DNA from 2 places in the Streptomyces sp. NPDC048600 genome. Region 1 is predicted to be linked to the other one. Evidence: predicted binding sites of a transcription regulator. Region 1 holds the regulator's gene; the other holds the start of a gene.

What was found. The regulator HspR, encoded in region 1, represses chaperone genes until heat shock. The targets are predictions, from matches to a motif close to TTGAGNNNNNNNNNCTCAA.
Region 2: a site for HspR is predicted at 5,831-5,849, ahead of dnaK (molecular chaperone DnaK). Genes of this name have one in related genera too.

Annotation. Positions count from the first base shown of each region.
Region 1 covers NZ_JBVJGZ010000060.1:764-9,875, reverse strand. The annotation lists gene ACZ6SQ_RS38020 (helix-turn-helix transcriptional regulator) at 1-195, shown strand, start outside; partial or broken gene ACZ6SQ_RS38015 (helix-turn-helix transcriptional regulator) at 158-1,197, opposite strand; gene ACZ6SQ_RS38010 (sugar ABC transporter substrate-binding protein) at 2,027-3,133, opposite strand; gene ACZ6SQ_RS38005 (heat shock protein transcriptional repressor HspR) at 3,451-3,903, opposite strand; gene dnaJ (molecular chaperone DnaJ) at 3,909-5,087, opposite strand; gene grpE (nucleotide exchange factor GrpE) at 5,121-5,777, opposite strand; gene dnaK (molecular chaperone DnaK) at 5,774-7,612, opposite strand; gene ACZ6SQ_RS37985 (MraY family glycosyltransferase) at 7,707-8,729, opposite strand; partial or broken gene ACZ6SQ_RS37980 (Fe-S oxidoreductase) at 8,998-9,112, shown strand, end outside.
Region 2 covers NZ_JBVJGZ010000025.1:17,727-26,838, forward strand. The annotation lists gene ACZ6SQ_RS28565 (nitrate reductase subunit alpha) at 1-1,007, shown strand, start outside; gene narH (nitrate reductase subunit beta) at 1,007-2,626, shown strand; gene narJ (nitrate reductase molybdenum cofactor assembly chaperone) at 2,626-3,120, shown strand; gene narI (respiratory nitrate reductase subunit gamma) at 3,117-3,839, shown strand; gene dnaK (molecular chaperone DnaK) at 3,910-5,775, opposite strand; gene ACZ6SQ_RS28590 (hypothetical protein) at 5,911-7,302, opposite strand; gene ACZ6SQ_RS28595 (OsmC family protein) at 7,373-7,798, opposite strand; gene ACZ6SQ_RS28600 (vWA domain-containing protein) at 7,872-9,112, opposite strand, start outside.

The DNA.
Region 1 (9,112 bases):
ACCCCGCGCCAGCGCGCGATCGCCGCGCTGCTCGTGGAGGGGCACACCGACGCCGTCATCGCCGACCGGCTCGGCATGAACATCCGTACCGCGCGCGTCCACATCGCGAAGCTCGCCGCCACCCTCGGCAGTGACAGCCGGGCGCAGCTCGGCTATCTCATCGCACGCTCGGCGATCCTGGATCGGGAAGCGTGACTCCGGCCGGGGAGGGGTCGGGGGCCGGTCCGTCGAGCCCGGCCCGGGCGATACGGACGCCCAGCTGGGCCCGGCTGGCCGCGCCCAGGGTCTCCGACAGACGGGCGATGTGGGCGCGGCAGGTGCGCACGCTGATGCCGAGGCGCTCGGCGATGACCGCGTCCTGGTGGCCCTCGGCGAGCAGGGCGGCGATGGACTGCTCACGGTGCGAGAGCCCTCGATGCCGGGCTCCGGGATCGCCTCGGTGAGCGGCACGGCCGTGCGCCACAGCCGCTCGAAGACCGTCACCAGGTAGGCGACCAGGCCCGGGTGACGCAGTTCCAGGGCCACCGTGCGCTCGGGGTTGGCGGGGATGAAGGCGACCGTGCGGTCGAAGAGGATGAGGCGGTCGACGACCTCGTCCAGGGTGCGGGCCTCCACGGCGTCGCCCATCAGTTCCAGGTAGTGCAGCAGGCCCTGGCCGTGCCGGGCGACGTGGTTGTACAGGTCGCGCATGCGCACGCCCCGGGCGCGCAGGGCCAGGGCCCGGTGCAGGCCCTCGGTCAGTTCGTGCTCGCGCCGGATGCCGCCGGGCTGCACGGTGAGCACCTCCGCGGTGCAGGCGTCGGTGGCCTCGTCCAGGGCCGCCTGGATGCGGGCCGGGCCGTCCAGTACGCGGATCGCGGTGCCCTCGCCTACGGCAGGCCGCGGTTCGCCCATGCCGAGCCCGGCGTAGCGCTCGACGGCGGCGACCGCTTCGCCCACGCGGCGCTGGCTGGCGCTGACCTCGTCGTGGACGCCGCGCAGGAGCCGTGTCATGACCTCCTGGGGCGCGGTCGGCACCAGCCAGTCCATGTCGTCGGGGTCGGGGTGCAGCAGGGCGAGGTCGAGGAGGCAGGTGACGTCGTCGGCGTCGGAGCGGGGGACTCTGCCGCGGCGCACGGCGCGGGAGTAGACGCGGTCCGCGGCGGCGCACAGCCGGTCGGCACCGTGCGGGTGCTCCTCCGTCCCGTGCCCGGCCATCGCCTGTCCCACCCCCGACTCCCGCGTCTCGCAGCGCAACTATGCGCGGCGCGGGCTGGCTCCCGCAACACGGCTCCCCCTGGGGTGACCACCGGAAACCACCCCTTCGCCGTGCTTCGTCCCACCCCCATGAACCCCCACACGCAACAAGCTGCACGCAGGGCTGCCACCGGGGTGTGGTTCTGGTACGGGAGGTCCACGACCGACTCGCGCAGTTCCCCGCGCCCTCTGAGGACCTGCCTGGCCGGCGCCCGATCCCGAGTGTGGGTCATCCGTGGCTTTTCGCGCAGTTCCCCGCGCCCCTAAGACCTCTGCCTGGCCGGCGCACGATCCCGAGTCCGGGTGACCCGTGGCCACTCGCGCAGTTCCCCGCGCCCCCTGAGGACCTGCCTGGACGACGCGCGATTCCAGGTGCGGGTCATCCGTGGCTGCTCGCGCAGTTCCCCGCGCCCCCTGAGGACCTGCCTGGACGACGCGCGATTCCAGGTGCGGGTCATCCGTGGTTGCTCGCGCCGTTCCCCGCGCCCCCAAAGACCCTGCCTGGCTGGCCTGGGTTCCGGGTGATTCGTGGTTGCTCGCGCAGTTCCCCGCGCCCCTAAAGACCCTGCCTGTGCGGGTGGTCTGTGGTTGCTCGCGCCGTTCCTCGCGCCCCTTGAGGGCGATGCCGGCACCGCCCTTTCTGGGGGCGCGGGGAACTGCGCGATCGGCCACATGCGGCCCGCAGACACATCGCAGACAAGCCACCCACCGTCCCCAGGGGCACGCGGCCCGCAGGGGCGTCTCGCGCACGGCCCGCCGGGAGGGAACCCGCGCCCCACCCCCGGAGGGGCTACGTGAGGCCGATCGCCTCGCAGTCGTCCTTGTACTCGGCCGTGCAGATGTCGGAGATCTTGTAGATGCCGTCGGCGATCACCGTCTCCGCGATGTTCTCGCGGGTGAGCGCGACCACGCCGACCAGCTGGGCCGGGACCTTCTCCTGGGTCGGGCTGACGACCTTGTCACGGGTGAGCGCGTCGAACTGGATGTCACGCCCCTGGACCCGCGCGACCGCCATCTCCGCGGCGGCCTCGGCCTCGGCCGGGTAGGACTTGTACACGCTCATGAACTGCTCGCCGGAGACGATGCGCTGCACGGCGTCCAGCTCGGCGTCCTGCCCGGTGATGGGCGGCAGCTCGGTGACGCCCGCGGCCTCCAGCGCCTTGATGATGCCGCCGGCCATGGCGTCGTTCGCCGAGTAGACGGCGGCGATGTTGCCCGCGCCGACCGCGTTGATCGCCTCGGTCATGTTGGCCTGGGCGTTCTTCGGGTCCCAGTCCTTGGTGTCGTAGGACCTGGCGATCGTCACCTTGCCGCTCAGCTCCGACGTGGCGCCGTTCTTGAACTGCTTGGCGTTCGGGTCGGTGGGCGAGCCGTTCATCATGACGATCTTGTCCGAGGAGTCGACCCGCGGCCCCATCGCGTCCAGCAGGGTGCGCCCCTGCACCTCGCCGACGAGCTCGTTGTCGAAGGAGATGTACGCGTCGATCGGGCCCTCGGCCAGACGGTCGTAGGCGATGACCGGGATGCCGGCGTCCTTGGCGCGCTGCACGGCGCCCGCTATCGCGTGCGAGTCGACGGCGTCGAGCAGGATGACGTCGACACTGTCGGCGATCATCTTCTCGAGCTGGCTCTCCTGCTTGTCCGCGTTCTGCTCGGCGTTCGCGTAGACCACGTCGCCCTTGTCGTTGGTGAGCGCAGCGACCTTGGCCTTGATGATCGGATAGTCGAACTTCTCGTACCGGGAGTTGACCTTCTCCGGCAGCAGCAGGCCCACCTTGATGTCGTTGCCCCTGGTGGGGCTCGCCTCGTCGCCGCCCCCGGTCGCGTCGAGAACGCCGCAGCCGGCGAGCGAGAGGGTCAGCGCGGACGCGACCGCGGTCATGGCGATACGACGCATTCAGGGGCTCACTTCGGTGTGTTACGGACATGGGCGCGACACCACGCCCAGGTGACTGAAAAGACAACGCGTCGCCACACTCAGCGTCAAGAGTTATCACTTAACGAGATGGCAACATCACCTTCCGTTCAGTATGTGAAGACACAGCGAAATCCCTGCACAAGCGATCGCTTTCTACGCGCGTCATGATCACAAACGGTCTTCAGTTTTCCGCCACACACGACGATCACCGCGGCGGCGACCGGAGCGGGGCACACACGGCAGGGCCCGGAGGTTCGAAAAGAACCTCCGGGCCCCTGCCGTGCACAGCCTTCGGATCAGTCCCCCGGCTGCTGGCGCTTCGGCCGCCACACCACCAGCGCGCTGGTCTGCTGCACCTCCTGGTACGGCACCAGATCGCGCCGGTACGAGGCGTGCACCGCGGCCTCGCGCTGGCGCATGGCCGCGGCGGCCCCGTCGAGCGCCGCCTCCATCTCCGCGACCCGGGACTGCAGGGCCGCGACCTGGTTCTCCAGTTCGATGATGCGCTTGATGCCGGCCAGGTTGATGCCCTCGTCCTGCGACAGCTGCTGCACCTGACGGAGCAGTTCGATGTCACGGGCCGAGTAGCGACGGCCGCGCCCGGCCGTGCGGTCGGGCGAGACCAGGCCGAGGCGGTCGTACTGGCGCAGTGTCTGCGGGTGCAGGCCGGAGAGCTGGGCCGCCACCGAGATGACGTAGACCGGGGTCTCCTCGGTCAGTTCATAGGGGTTGCGTCGACGGCCGTCCATCTGGCTCATGCTCCCTTCGCGGCCTCGAACAGGTCCGCCCGCGGGTCCTCGTCCGCGGTCGCCTCGCGATACGCCTCCAGTGCGTCACGAGCCTTCCCCGACAGCTCCGCCGGGACACTCACCTCGACGGTGATCAGCAGATCCCCGCGGGTGCCGTCCTTGCGGACCGCGCCCTTGCCGCGGGCGCGCATCGTGCGGCCGTTGGGCGTACCGGCGGGCAGCTTCAGGGTGACGGCCGGGCCGCCCAGCGTGGGCACCCGCACCTCACCGCCGAGCGCGGCCTCCGCGAAGGTCACCGGCACGGTCACGGTCAGGTTGTCTTCCCTGCGGCCGAACACCGGGTGCTCGCCCACGTGCACGACGACATAGAGGTCACCGGCCGGACCGCCGCGCTCACCGGGCGCGCCCTTGCCTCGCAGCCTGATCCGCTGCCCGTCGGAGACCCCGGCGGGAATGCGGACCTGCATGGTGCGCGAGGACTTGGCCCGGCCGCTGCCCTTGCAGACGTCGCAGGGGTTCTCCGCGATCAGGCCGCGGCCCTTGCAGTCCGGGCAGGGGTCGGTGAGCGAGAAGCCGCCGCCGGAGCCACGGGCGACCTGCCCGGTGCCGACGCAGGTCGGGCACACCCTGGGCGTGCCGTTCTTGTCGCCGGTGCCGGAGCAGGCCTTGCACGGGGCCTGGGAGGACATCCGCAGCGGGACGGTCGCGCCCTCGATGGCCTCGGTGAAGCTCAGCGTGACCTCGGACTCGATGTCCTGGCCGCGCTTGGGCTGCGTCCGGGTGCCGGTGCCGGGGGCACCGCCCCGGTTGAACAGGCCCCCGAGCACATCGCCGAAGCCTCCGCCGAAGCCGCCCTGCTGCGCACCGCCGCCGCCTCCGAAGAGGTCGCCGAGGTCGAAGTTGAACGAGCCGCCGCCCGCGCCCGGCCCCGGGCGGAATCCGCCGTTGCCGAACAGCGCGCGGGCCTCGTCGTACTCCTTGCGCTTCTTGGGGTCGCCGAGGACGTCGTTCGCCTCGGAGATCTCCTTGAAGCGCTCCTCGGCCTTGGCGTTGCCCTTGTTGGCGTCCGGGTGGAACTCGCGGGCGAGCTTCCGGTACGCCTTCTTGATCTCGGCCTCGGTGGCGTCCTTGGGGACGCCGAGAACCTTGTAGTAGTCCTTCTCGATGAAGTCCTTGGTGCTCATCCTCGACGTCCCTCCTTCCGTCCGGTCTCTACGTCAGCCCTCCTCAGGGCCGTTGTCCTTGTCGTCGCCCGCCGCGCTCTCGTCGGCCTCGGACTTGACGCCCTGCGCGCCCGGCTGCGGCTCGGCGACGGCCACCCGCGCGGGGCGGATGGTGCGCTCGCCGATGCGATACCCCGGCTGGAGGATCGCGATGCAGGTCGTCTCGGTGATGTCCGGGGCGTAGGAGTGCATCAGGGCCTCGTGGATCGTCGGGTCGAAGGGCTCGCCCTCCTTGCCGAACTGCTGGAGGCCCATCTTGGCGGCGACGGTCTCCAGCGACTCACCGACGGACTTGAAGCCGCCGACGAACTCGCCGTGGTCCCGCGCGCGCCCGATGTCGTCGAGCACGGGCAGGAGCTCGGTCAGGAGGTTCGCGATCGCGATCTCCTTGACCGTGATCCGGTCACGCTCGACCCGGCGGCGGTAGTTCTGGTACTCGGCCTGGAGGCGCTGGAGGTCGCCCGTGCGCTCGTTGAGCGCGGTGCGGACCTGGTCCAGCTGGGCCACCAGACCCGCGTCGGTGCTTGAGTCCCCGGCCGGGGCCGCCCCCTCCGCGTTCGCGGGGGAGTCGGCCTTCGGCTCGGCGTCGTCGGAGGTGGCGCCGGAGGGGACGTCGGGCTTCTCCTCGAAGCCCGGGGTCTCCTCCGTCACGCGGCACCGTCCTTGCGGTCCTCGTCGACGATCTCGGCGTCGACGACGTCGTCGTCGGCCTTCGGGGTCTCGGCACCGGCGCCACCGGCGGCCTGCGCGGCCTGGGCGTCGGCGTACATCGCCTGGCCGACCTTCTGGGAGACCGCGGCGACCTTCTCGGTGGCCGTGCGGATCTCGGCGGTGTCCTCGCCCTTGAGCGCGGTCTTCAGCTCCTCGACGGCGGCCTCGACCTCGGTCTTGACCTCGCCGGGGACCTTGTCCTCGTTGTCCTTGAGGAACTTCTCCGTCTGGTAGACGAGCTGCTCGCCCTGGTTGCGGGTCTCGGCGGCCTCGCGACGGCGGTGGTCCTCGTCCGCGTACTGCTCGGCCTCCTGGCGCATCCGGTCGACCTCGTCCTTCGGCAGCGAGGAGCCGCCGGTGACGGTCATCTTCTGCTCCTTGCCCGTGCCCAGGTCCTTCGCGGTCACGTGCATGATGCCGTTGGCGTCGATGTCGAAGGAGACCTCGATCTGCGGGACACCGCGCGGGGCCGGCGGCAGACCGGTCAGCTCGAACATCCCGAGCTTCTTGTTGTACGCCGCGATCTCGCGCTCGCCCTGGTAGACCTGGATCTGCACGGACGGCTGGTTGTCCTCGGCCGTCGTGAAGATCTCGGACCGCTTGGTCGGGATCGTGGTGTTGCGCTCGATGAGCTTGGTCATGATGCCGCCCTTGGTCTCGATACCGAGGGACAGCGGGGTCACGTCGAGGAGCAGGACGTCCTTGACCTCACCCTTGAGGACACCGGCCTGGAGCGAGGCGCCGATGGCGACGACCTCGTCCGGGTTCACGCCCTTGTTGGCGTCCTTGCCGCCGGTCAGCTCCTTGACGAGCTCGGCGACGGCGGGCATGCGGGTGGAGCCGCCGACGAGGACGACGTGGTCGATCTCGCTGAGGGAGATGCCGGCGTCCTTGATGACGTTGTGGAACGGCGTCTTGCAGCGCTCCAGCAGGTCCGCGGTCAGCTGCTGGAACTGGGCGCGGGTGAGCTTCTCGTCGAGGTGCAGGGGACCCTCGGCGGAGGCGGTGATGTAGGGCAGGTTGATCGAGGTCTCCGTGGAGGAGGACAGCTCGATCTTGGCCTTCTCGGCGGCCTCGCGGAGGCGCTGGAGGGCCATCTTGTCCTTGGCGAGGTCCACGCCGTGACCGGACTTGAACTGCTGGACCAGGTAGTCGACGACACGCTGGTCCCAGTCGTCACCACCGAGGTGGTTGTCACCGTTGGTCGCCTTCACCTCGACGACGCCGTCGCCGATCTCCAGCAGCGAGACGTCGAAGGTGCCGCCACCGAGGTCGAAGACCAGGATGATCTGCTCGTCCTTGTCGAGGCCGTACGCCAGCGCGGCGGCGGTCGGCTCGTTGACGATGCGCAGGACGTTGAGGCCCGCGATCTCACCGGCCTCCTTGGTCGCCTGACGCTCGGAGTCGTTGAAGTAGGCCGGGACGGTGATGACCGCGTCGGTCACCTTCTCGCCCAGGTAGGCCTCGGCGTCGCGCTTCAGCTTCTGCAGGATGAACGCGGACATCTGCTGCGGGTTGAAGGGCTTCCCGTCCAGCTCGATCTTCCAGTCGGTGCCCATGTGGCGCTTCACCGAGCGGATGGTGCGGTCCACGTTGGTGACCGCCTGCCGCTTGGCGACCTCGCCGACGAGCACCTCGCCGTTCTTCGCGAAGGCGACGACGGACGGCGTGGTCCTGGCGCCCTCTGCGTTGGTGATGACGGTGGGCTCGCCGCCTTCAAGAACGCTGACGACGGAGTTAGTCGTGCCCAGGTCGATGCCGACCGCACGTGCCATGGTTGATTCCTCCAGCTGACTTGAGTGGAACGGACTCAAGTGTGCATGACGGCCCCGTATCGGTCAACAGACATGAGTCATGGAGACTCAACTCTTATCCGTTCCTTACACGCAAGGGGCCTGTGACCTGCGACGATACCCTTGAGGTACGCCGCACAACCGGTCGAAGAAGCAGCGCGAGCACGGCCCCCGCAGCCCCGCCCGCCACCCAGAGCACGGCTGTCGCGCCGAGGATTCCGGTGTGCACGAGTACCCCGACGAGCACCCCCGAGGCGGCCGCCGCCCCGAGGGCCGCCGTCACCCCGCGCGGGGCGAGCCCGAGCCGCCGCAGCCGGTGGGCGAGATGGTCGGGGCCGCCGCGCAGGAGCGGACGCCCGGCCAGCCGCCGCGAGAACAGCACCAGCACCACGTCCGCCACGGCCACCGCGCTCAGCGCGAACAGCACACCCGCGGAGCCGGCCGGATCACGCCCCGCGCGGGTCAGCACGGCCCCGCCCGCGAGCAGGAACCCGGTGAACAGGGAGCCGCAGGCGCCGAGCGCGATCCGCGCGGGACGCCGGCCCTGCATGAGGAACCCGGCCAGCGCCGCCGCCAGGACGCTCAGCAGCACCGCGAGCCCGTCCATCATCTCCACCGCCGCGCACACCCCGACCCCGAGCGCGGTGACCACCCCGACCGTCCCGGCCAGCCCGTCGGCATGGTCCAGGGCCCGGAAGGCCGCCGCCACCACCGTGATCCACAGCACCGCGAGCACTCCACCGACCAGGCCGGTCTCCTCGTACGGCACCACGCACACGGCCGCCACCGCCGTACCGGCGAGCACGAAGCGGGAGCGCAGCCGCCGGAGGTCGGTGGCGAGACCCAGCAGGGCGACCCCCGCCGCCGCCGCGAGCAGCGCACCGGGTCCGGGGCCCAGCCGGGCCACGCCGGTCGACTCCCCCGTCACGGCCACCGCGACGGTCGCGAGCAGGGCGGCCACTCCGCCGAGCAGCGGCACGGGCCTGCCGCGGCGGCGGCGTTCGACCAGGCCGGAGCGGAGCGCGGGGGCGCGCAGCAGGCCCGCGAGCAGGGCGGTGAGGAACAGAGCCGCGGTGGCCGCGGCGATCCCGTAGAGCACGGGACCAATTTAGGGGAGTGTCATGATTTGGTATGAATGGCGCAGCAGGTCGGCGCGCCGCGCACGCGTGGGGGCGTGAGAGGCTCCCCGGCGCGCGAGGCCAGCTCAGGGGCGGTGTGCGAGTGATCACTGAGGGCTGCCTCAGCGACGCAGATCACCGAGCGCCTGGCTACAGTGCGCCTGAGGATGCGGGTAGTCTCAGACGGACTGCATAAGTTACCGCTTAGTAATCTCATCGAAGAACCCCTCGCAGGTTCGAGGAGTCCCCATGCAACTCGCCGCGATCATCGTGTCGCTGGTCCTCATGGCCGTCGGCTCCGCGCTGTTCGGCCGGGCCGTCCTGCAGATCGTCCGCTTCATGATGCTCGGCCAGCGCTTGCCCG
Region 2 (9,112 bases), on a different contig from region 1:
TCGGCGCGAAGTTCGCGGCGCTCGGCCCCCTCGTGGAGCGGCTCGGGCTGCCCGCCAAGGGCATCGCGCTGAAGCCGGACGAGGAGGTCGCCCATCTGCGCGAGCTGAACGGGACCGGGTACGAGGGCCGTCCCTCGCTCGACACGGCCGTGAAGGCGGCGAACACGATCCTCGCGCTGTCCGGCACGACCAACGGCCGGCTCGCCACCCAGGGCTTCCACACGCTGGAGGGCAGGACCGGGCAGGAGATGGCCCATCTGTCCGCCGAGCACGAGGGCAAACGGGTCACCTACGCCGACACCCAGGCGGCTCCGGTGCCGGTGATCACCTCGCCGGAGTGGTCCGGCAGCGAGTCGGGCGGGCGCCGCTACACGGCGTTCACGCTCAACACCGAGCATCTCAAGCCCTGGCACACCCTCACCGGACGCCAGCACTTCTTCCTCGACCACGACTGGATCCATGAACTGGGCGAGGCGCTGCCGGTGTACCGGCCGCCGCTGGACATGAACCGGCTGTTCGGCGAGCCACGGCTCGGGGCGGACGGCCGGCGGGAGGTGACGGTCCGCTACCTCACCCCGCACAACAAGTGGTCCATCCACTCCGAGTACCAGGACAACCTGTTCATGCTGGCGCTGTCCCGGGGCGGCCAGTCCATCTGGATGGCCCCGCAGGACGCGGACGCCATCGGAGTCGAGGACAACGACTGGATCGAGGCGGTCAACCGCAACGGCGTGGTGGTGGCCCGCGCGATCGTCTCGCACCGGATGCCGGCCGGCACGGTCTATATGCACCACGCGCAGGAGCGCACGGTGAACGTGCCGAGGACGGAGACGACCGGGATGCGCGGCGGCATCCACAACTCGCTGACCCGCGTGCTGCTCAAGCCGTCCCATCTCATCGGCGGCTACGCCCAGTTGAGCTGGGCGTTCAACTACCTGGGGCCGACCGGCAACCAGCGCGACGAGGTGACGGTGATCCGCCGTCGTGCCCAGGAGGTCGAGTACTGATGCCCCGTGGTGACGCCCCCATCGGACGCTGCATGGCGCAGGTCGCGATGGTCATGAACCTCGACAAGTGCATCGGCTGCCACACCTGCTCGGTGACCTGCAAGCAGGCATGGACCAACCGGCGCGGCATGGAGTACGTCTGGTTCAACAACGTCGAGACACGGCCCGGCCAGGGCTATCCCCGCCGCTACGAGGACCAGGACACCTGGCGCGGCGGCTGGGAGCTGAACCGGCGCGGCGCGCTGCGGCTGAAGGCGGGCGGCCGGTTCAAGAAGCTCGCCGGGATCTTCTCCAACCCCAAGCTGCCGGAGATCAAGGACTACTACGAGCCCTGGACGTACGAGTACCGCAACCTCACCGACGCCCCGCTCGGCGGGGACTACCCGGTCGCCCGCCCCGTCTCCCAGCTCGACGGCAAGCCGATGAAGATCGAGTGGTCCTCCAACTGGGACGACAGCCTGGGCGGCGCCCCCGCCTACGGCGACCTCGACCCGATGGTGGAGCGGACCCGGCAACAGGCCTCGGACAAGGTGCGGTTCGAGTACGAACAGGCCTTCATGTTCTATCTGCCGCGCATCTGCGAGCACTGTCTCAACCCCTCGTGCGTCGCCTCCTGTCCGTCCGGCGCGATGTACAAGCGCAGCGAGGACGGGATCGTGCTGGTCGACCAGGACCAGTGCCGGGGCTGGCGGATGTGCGTGACCGGATGCCCGTACAAGAAGGTCTACTTCAACCACTCCACCGGCAAGGCCGAGAAGTGCACGATGTGCTACCCGCGCATCGAGGTGGGCCAGCCGACGGTGTGCTCCGAGACCTGTGTGGGCCGGCTGCGCTACATCGGGGTCGTCCTGTACGACGCCGACCGGGTCACGGCGGCCGCCGCCACACCGGACGAGAAGGACCTGTACGAGGCCCAGCTGGACGTGTTCCTCGACCCCGAGGACCCGGTGGTGCGGCGGGCGGCCGAGGAGGCCGGCATCCCCCACGACTGGATCGAGGCGGCCCGCCGCTCGCCTGTGCACACGCTGATCAGCAACTACCGGGTGGCGCTGCCGCTGCACCCGGAGTACCGGACCCTGCCGATGGTCTGGTACATCCCTCCGCTGTCGCCGGTGGTGGACGCGCTCAGCGAGAGCGGGCACGACGGGGAGGACGCGGGCAATCTCTTCGGCGCCATCGACACCCTGCGGATTCCGCTGGAGTACCTGGCGGAGGTGTTCACGGCCGGCGACGTGGGGCCCGTGCGCGCCTCGCTGGAGAAGCTCGCCGCGATGCGCGCCCATATGCGGGCGGTGAACCTGGGCGAGGAGCCCGACCCGTCGGTCGCCGCGGCGGTCGGCATGACGCCGGACGAGATCGAGGAGATGTACCGGCTGCTGGCGATCGCCAAGTACGAGCAGCGGTACGTCATTCCGACCGCGGCCGTGGGCGACGCGCGCCGGCTGGAGGAGTCGGCGCTGCCGGAGGGGTGCAGCCTGGACTACGAGGGCGGGCCGGGCATGGGCGGCGACGGTCCGTTCGGCCAGGACTCCGGCCGCAGACGGCTGCCGCTGGTGTCGGTGGAGAACTTCCACGGCTTGCGCAGGCGGCAGACCTCCGACGACTCCGAGGAGGCCTGATGCCCTCCGACGCCGTGCTGTACCAGGCGGCCGCGCTGTGTCTGACCTACCCGGACGACGACTTCCGGGCGCGGCTGCCGCTGCTGCGCGAAGCCGCCCCGCAACTACGGGAGTTCACCGACCACGCGGCCGTCACCCCGGACCGTGAACTGGCCGAGCACTATGTGCGCGTCTTCGACTTCAAGAACCGGCACAGCCTGTATCTGAGCTGGTGGCAGGACGGGGACACCAGGCGGCGCGGTATGTCGCTGGTGCGGTTCAAGGACGTCTACCGCGCCCACGGACTGGAGTTCACCGGCGAGGAACTGCCCGACTACCTGCCCGCGGTGCTGGAGTTCACCGCCCGCACCGGTGACACCGGCCTGCTGGCCGGGCACCGCAGCGGCCTGGAGCAGCTCCGCTCCCGGCTGACCGCCTTCGGCACCCCGTACGCCCGCGTCCTGGACGCGGTGTGCGCCACGCTGCCGCCCGCACCCGTTGGAGCGCGCCCATGACCGTCTTCCTCTGGGGCGTCGTGCCGTATCTCGCGTTCGCCCTGCTGGTCGCCGGGCTGATCTGGCGCTACCGCTACGACAAGTACGGCTGGACGACCCGCTCCTCGCAGGTCTACGAGTCGAAGCTGCTGAGCATCGCCTCGCCGGCCTTCCACTACGGCATCCTCTTCGTCCTGGTGGGCCATCTCGTCGGGCTGTTCATCCCGATGTCCTGGACGGACGACGTGGGCGTCAGCGAGCACACCTACCATCTGTTCTCGCTGTACGGCGGCACCGCGGCCGGGGTGCTCACGGTCGTCGGGATCGTGCTGCTGATCTACCGGCGCCGCACCAACGCCCCGGTGTTCCGCGCGACGACGGCCAACGACAAGGCCATGTACGTGTTCCTGCTGGGCGCGATCGTGCTCGGCATGGTCGCCAAGCTCTCCCATTCCTCCGGCGACGGCTACAACTACCGCGAGTCCATCGGCCCTTGGGCGCGCAGTCTGTTCACGCTGAGCCCGGACACCGCGCTGATGGCGGACGTGCCGGTGCTGTACCAGGTGCACGCGGCGATCGGCATGGTGCTGATCGCGATGGTGCCGTACACGCGGCTGGTGCATATGTTCAGCGCGCCCGTGCAGTACCTGTTCCGCCCGTACATCGTCTACCGCAGCCGCGACCCGAAGCAGCTCGGGCCGCGGCCGGAGCGGCGGGGCTGGGAGCGCGCGGGGTCCTAGCCGGGCCGGGCACGCGGGGTCGCAGTCCCTCCCGTCGCGTTCCCCCGCCCGTCGGCTCCTGGCCAGGGTCCTAGGCCGCTCCCCCGCGCCGGTCGCGGTCCTCGTCGACGATCTCGGCGTCGACCACGCCGTCCTCGTCCGGCGGGGGCTCGGTGGGCTGTTCGGTGCCGGACGGCTGTCCGGCCCGGGCGTTCGCGTACATGGCCTGGCCCATCCGCTGGCTGACCGAGGCCAGCTTCTCGATGCCGGCGCGCAGGGGGGCGGTGTCGGCGCCCTGGTCCAGCAGGGTCTTGAGGCCTGTGACGGCGGCCTCCACCTCGGCGCGGGTGTCGGCGGGGACCTTGTCGCCGCTGTCGCGCAGGAACCGCTCGGTCTGGTAGACGAGCTGCTCGGCCTGGTTGCGGGCCTCGGCGGCCTCACGGCGGCCCCGGTCCTCCTCGGCGTACTGTTCCGCATCCCGCATCATGCGGTCGATGTCGTCCTTGGGCAGCGCCGAGCCTCCGGTCACGGTCATCTTCTGCTCGCGGCCGGTGGCGAGGTCCTTGGCCGAGACGTGCATGATCCCGTTGGCGTCGATGTCGAACGCGACCTCGATCTGCGGCACGCCCCGCGGCGCGGGCGGCAGCCCTGCGAGGTCGAAGGTGCCGAGCTTCTTGTTGTACGCGGCGATCTCGCGTTCGCCCTGGTAGACCTGGATGCCGACGGAGGGCTGGTTGTCCTCGGCGGTGGTGAAGATCTCCGAACGGCGGGTCGGGATCGTGGTGTTGCGCTCGATCAGCCTCGTCATGATGCCGCCCTTGGTCTCGATGCCCAGGGACAGCGGGGTGACGTCCAGCAGCAGCACGTCCTTGACGTCGCCGCGGATGACACCGGCCTGGAGGGCGGCGCCGACGGCCACGACCTCGTCGGGGTTGACGCCCTTGTGCGGGTCCTTGCCGGTCAGCTCGCGCACCAGGTCGGTGACGGCGGGCATCCGGGTGGAGCCGCCGACCAGGATGACGTGGTCGATCGCGGAGAGCTTGAGGTTCGCGTCCTTCACCGCCTGGTGGAAGGGCTTGCGGCAGCGGTCGAGCAGATCGGCGGTGAGCTCCTGGAACTGGGCGCGGGTGAGCTTCTCCTCCAGGTGCAGGGGGCCTTCGGCGGAGGCGGTGACATAGGGCAGGTTGATGTTGGTCTCGGTGGAGCTGGACAGTTCGATCTTGGCGCGCTCGGCGGCCTCGCGCAGTCGCTGCACGGCCATCTTGTCCCGGCCGAGGTCGACGCCGTGCTGCCCCTGGAAGCGTTTGACCAGGTACTCGACGATCCTCTGGTCCCAGTCGTCGCCGCCGAGGCGGGTGTCGCCGTTGGTGGCCTTGACCTCGATGACGCCGTCGCCGATCTCCAGCAGGGACACGTCGAAGGTGCCGCCGCCCAGGTCGAAGACCAGCACGGTCTGCTCCTCGCCGCGGTCCAGGCCGTAGGCGAGGGCGGCGGCGGTGGGTTCGTTGATGATCCGCAGCACCTTCAGGCCCGCGATCTCCCCGGCCTCCTTGGTCGCCTGCCGCTGGGCGTCGTCGAAGTAGGCGGGGACGGTGATCACGGCGTCGGTGACGTCCTCGCCGAGATAGGCCTCGGCGTCCCGCTTGAGCTTCTGGAGCACCCGGGCCGACAGCTCCTGGGCCCGGTAGCGGGTGCCGTCCACGGAGCCCTGCTCCGGGAAGTGCCACCGGGTGTCGCCCATGTACCGCTTGACCGAGCGCGCGGTGCGCTCGACGTTGGTGACCGCCTGCCGCTTGGCGACCTCCCCGACCAGCACCTCGCCGTTCTTGGCGAAGGCCACCACCGAGGGGGTGGTCCGCGCGCCCTCCGCGTTCGCGACGACGGTTGCCTCACCGCCCTCCAGTACGGCCACCACCGAGTTGGTCGTTCCGAGATCGATCCCGACCGCACGTGCCATCGCCGTCCCCTTCCGCCAGGGCGTCCCCGATCGCCTGCCACCTCCAGCACAAAACTTGAGTGCTTTCTTGTCAATGGGGCATCGGGGGCGCGAGGGGTGGTCAGGGGAGCATCGCGCCGGTCGCGGCCCTGGCGGTCACGGCCCGGCCGGGGGACGGGGCGCGGGCAGGGGTGAGGCTGGCGGGGTGCCCGGAGGGACGGGCGAGGGGGCCGGGGCCGGGTTCCGGTCCGGCCGGTGGCGCAGCCGCAGCCACCCGACGGCGACCAGCAGCACGAAGGGCAGCCAGGCCGTGGTGTACGCCCACCCGTAGACACCGAAGTCGAGGACGGAGCGGGTGTCGTCGACGTCGGAGGCGTTGGCGCCGAAGAAGGCCAGCAGCAGGGTCGGCGGCAGGGCGATCAGCGTGGCCACGGCGAGCAGGCCGGAGACGATGCCGTCGCGGCGCTCCTTCTCGTCGGCGAGGGCGGCGTCATGGCTCGCCGAGCGGGCGGCGATGACGGAGGTGAGCCGCTCGATCATGCGAGCGGAGTTCTCCAGGCTGTCGCGGATGCCGAAGGACTCGCCGAGGGAGGACTGGAAGGCCTCGGTGAGCATCTCAGGGATCAGCAGGGAGTCGACATAGGCCTCCACGCCGAACGCCAGGTCCAGCTGGAGCTCGTTGACGCCCGCCGACAGTTCGGAGATCAGCTCGCGGGCCGCGCGGGGTGAACCGGGAGTCGCCCGCTGGTTGAGCCGCATCATCCCGAACGACTTCAGCCGGGTGCGCTGGAGCACGGCGAGCGCGGACAGCATGCCGACGGCGACCAGGGTGAGGGCGTTCTCCACGTGCGGTGCCCAGCCGGCCTGCACGGACACCCCGCGGCCGTGCGCGGCCAGGGTCACACCCTGGATGTACAGGTTGGGCGGCACGCTGATGTCGGGACGCGGGGCGCCGGGCAGCTTGCCACGGTAGATCAGCTCGTTCAGCGGCTCGGCGAGGGCGTCCTGGCCGGAGCCCGCCGCGGTGAGCAGCTCGGTGAGCAACTGGCCGCCGGGCTGGACGAGTTGGTGGACGTTCTGGCCGAAGGCGAGCGGCTCGGGCAGGTTCAGCCGGGCCTGGATCACGTCGAGCAGGGGCCGCCCGCCGAGGGTGAACGCCGCGCGTTCGAAGCAGGTGGCCGCGAGCCAGGGGGCGAGGGCGGCGGTCGGGGTGTCGACGGCGAAGTCGCAGTCCAGGATCAGGGTGGCGTCCCCGCGCGGGGTCGTGACGACGACCATCCCGGCACCGGCGAGGCGCAGTCCGTGGTCACCGCCCGGCAGTCCCAGGTCCGCCGGGTCGACGGACTCGGCGAGCACCGGCACGGGCAGTACGGCGTCCCCGGAGCGCAGGTGCGGGCCGAACCGTCCGAAGTCCAGCCGGTCGACGAGCCGGCCGACGGCGAGGGCCGGGTCGATCCGCCCGGTCAGGCTGAACAGCAGCCGTACGCGGGTGGCCGTGCGTAAGGCGGAGTCGAGCGCCGTGGTCGAAGCGGAGATGCCCTGGACCATCGCCGAGCCCTTCTCGTGGAAGCGGCGTGCGGCCCGCCGGACCGGCGGGCCGCACGGGAGTCGTCCGGACTCAGGCGAGCTTGGCGTCCAGCGTGATCGGCACGGCCTTCAGGGCCTGGCTGACCGGGCAGTTGGCCTTGGCGTCCTGGGCGGCGGCGACGAAGGCGTCGTTGTCCAGGCCCTCCACCGTGCCCTCCACCGTCAGGTGGATGCCGGTGATGCCCTCGCCGGGCTGGAAGGTGACGTCGGCGGAGGTGACCAGCCTGGTGGGCGGGGTGCCGGCGCCGGCCAGGCCGTGCGACAGCGCCATGGAGAAGCAGCTGGAGTGGGCCGCGGCGATGAGCTCCTCCGGGCTGGTCTTGCCGTTGGCCTGCTCGGCGCGCGACGGCCACGACACCGCCTGCTCGCCGATGCCGGAGGAGTCGAAGGTGACGACGCCGTTGCCCTGGAGCAGGTTGCCTTCCCAGACGGTGTGTGCGGAGCGCGTGGTTGCCACGATTGTTCCTTTCGCAAACTCTGGATGCGGTCCCGCTTCCGGGGTCCCTGCCCCTATCCGATCACATTCCGGCTCAACGCACCCGGAACACCGGCCCACGCGCGGTGAACGGCAACCGGGCGTTCCGGGGAACGAGATAGGCGTGCTCGCGCCGCACCCGCAGGACGTCGCACCAGCCGTCGGTGATCACCAGGACCGGCGCGCCCGGCGGGAAGTCGTCGGCGCGGTGCAGCAGGTCGATCCCCGGCTGCAGGACCGTGCCGCCGCGGCCGCGCACCTGTACGCGTCCGGCGATCTCGGTGACCGGCAGGTAGCCCGCGTCGTGCGGGGCGGCGTCGCAGAACACCATCCGCGCGGCGGGCACATCGCGGGCCTCGGCGTAGGAGGCGATGGCGCCGAGCGCCTTGCCGAGCAGGACCCGGTCCATGGACCCTGAGGTGTCCAGGACGACACCGAACGTGCAGCGCGCGACCTCCTCCGGCGGGAAGTACCGGCCCGCGCGCGGGATGCCGGGCGTGGACGCCTGGCGCCGGGACGGGCGGGCGTAGGACCGCAGCGGCTCGGGGCGGGGCACGAACTCGTCGAACCAGCGGGCGAGTTGCGCGTCCCAGGGCAGCGGCGGATGGCTGAGGGCGCGGATCTCCTCGATCAGGCCGCCGGGCAGGAAACCGCGCTCCTGCCGCTCGTGCAGATCGAGTCCGCGGGCGAGGCCCCGGCGGTAGAACTCGTCGAGGTCGACGTAGTCGCCGGGCGCGCCCAGCGGGCCGCTGAGGATGTCACCGGCGCCCTTGCCGCGCAGGGTGGCGAGCCTGCGGGCCCGGCGCAGGTCGCCCGCGATGCGGTCGTAGACCTCCTCGGCGGACAGACCGGCCAGCTCCGGGTCGTACAGCAGTCCCTCGGGCATGGTGCCGACGCGCATCTCCCGCAGCCAGCCGTTGACGACGTAGTCGCAGGCGATGTTGAACAGCAGGGGGTCGCGGGTGCCGGAGCGGTCCTGGTGGCGCAGGGCGGCGTGCAGCATCTCGTGGCCGAGGACGAACCGCCATTCCTCGTCGTCGTAGCGGCACAGCGGGTTGATGTAGATCTCCCCGGCGAGAGCGTCCACGGCGGCGACGGCGATGCCGTGCGCACGGGCGAACTCGGCGTCGGCGACCAGCTCGATACCGGAGGCGATGCCGCCGAGCAGCGGGTAGGAGGAGACGAACCAGCTCAGGGCCCGCTCCCAGGGCTGCCGGCTGGTGGGGCCGCCGAACATGGAGTCGCGGCGGCCGCCGGCCAGGTCCATGGCGGTGGACAGCGTGCGGGTGAGGGCGT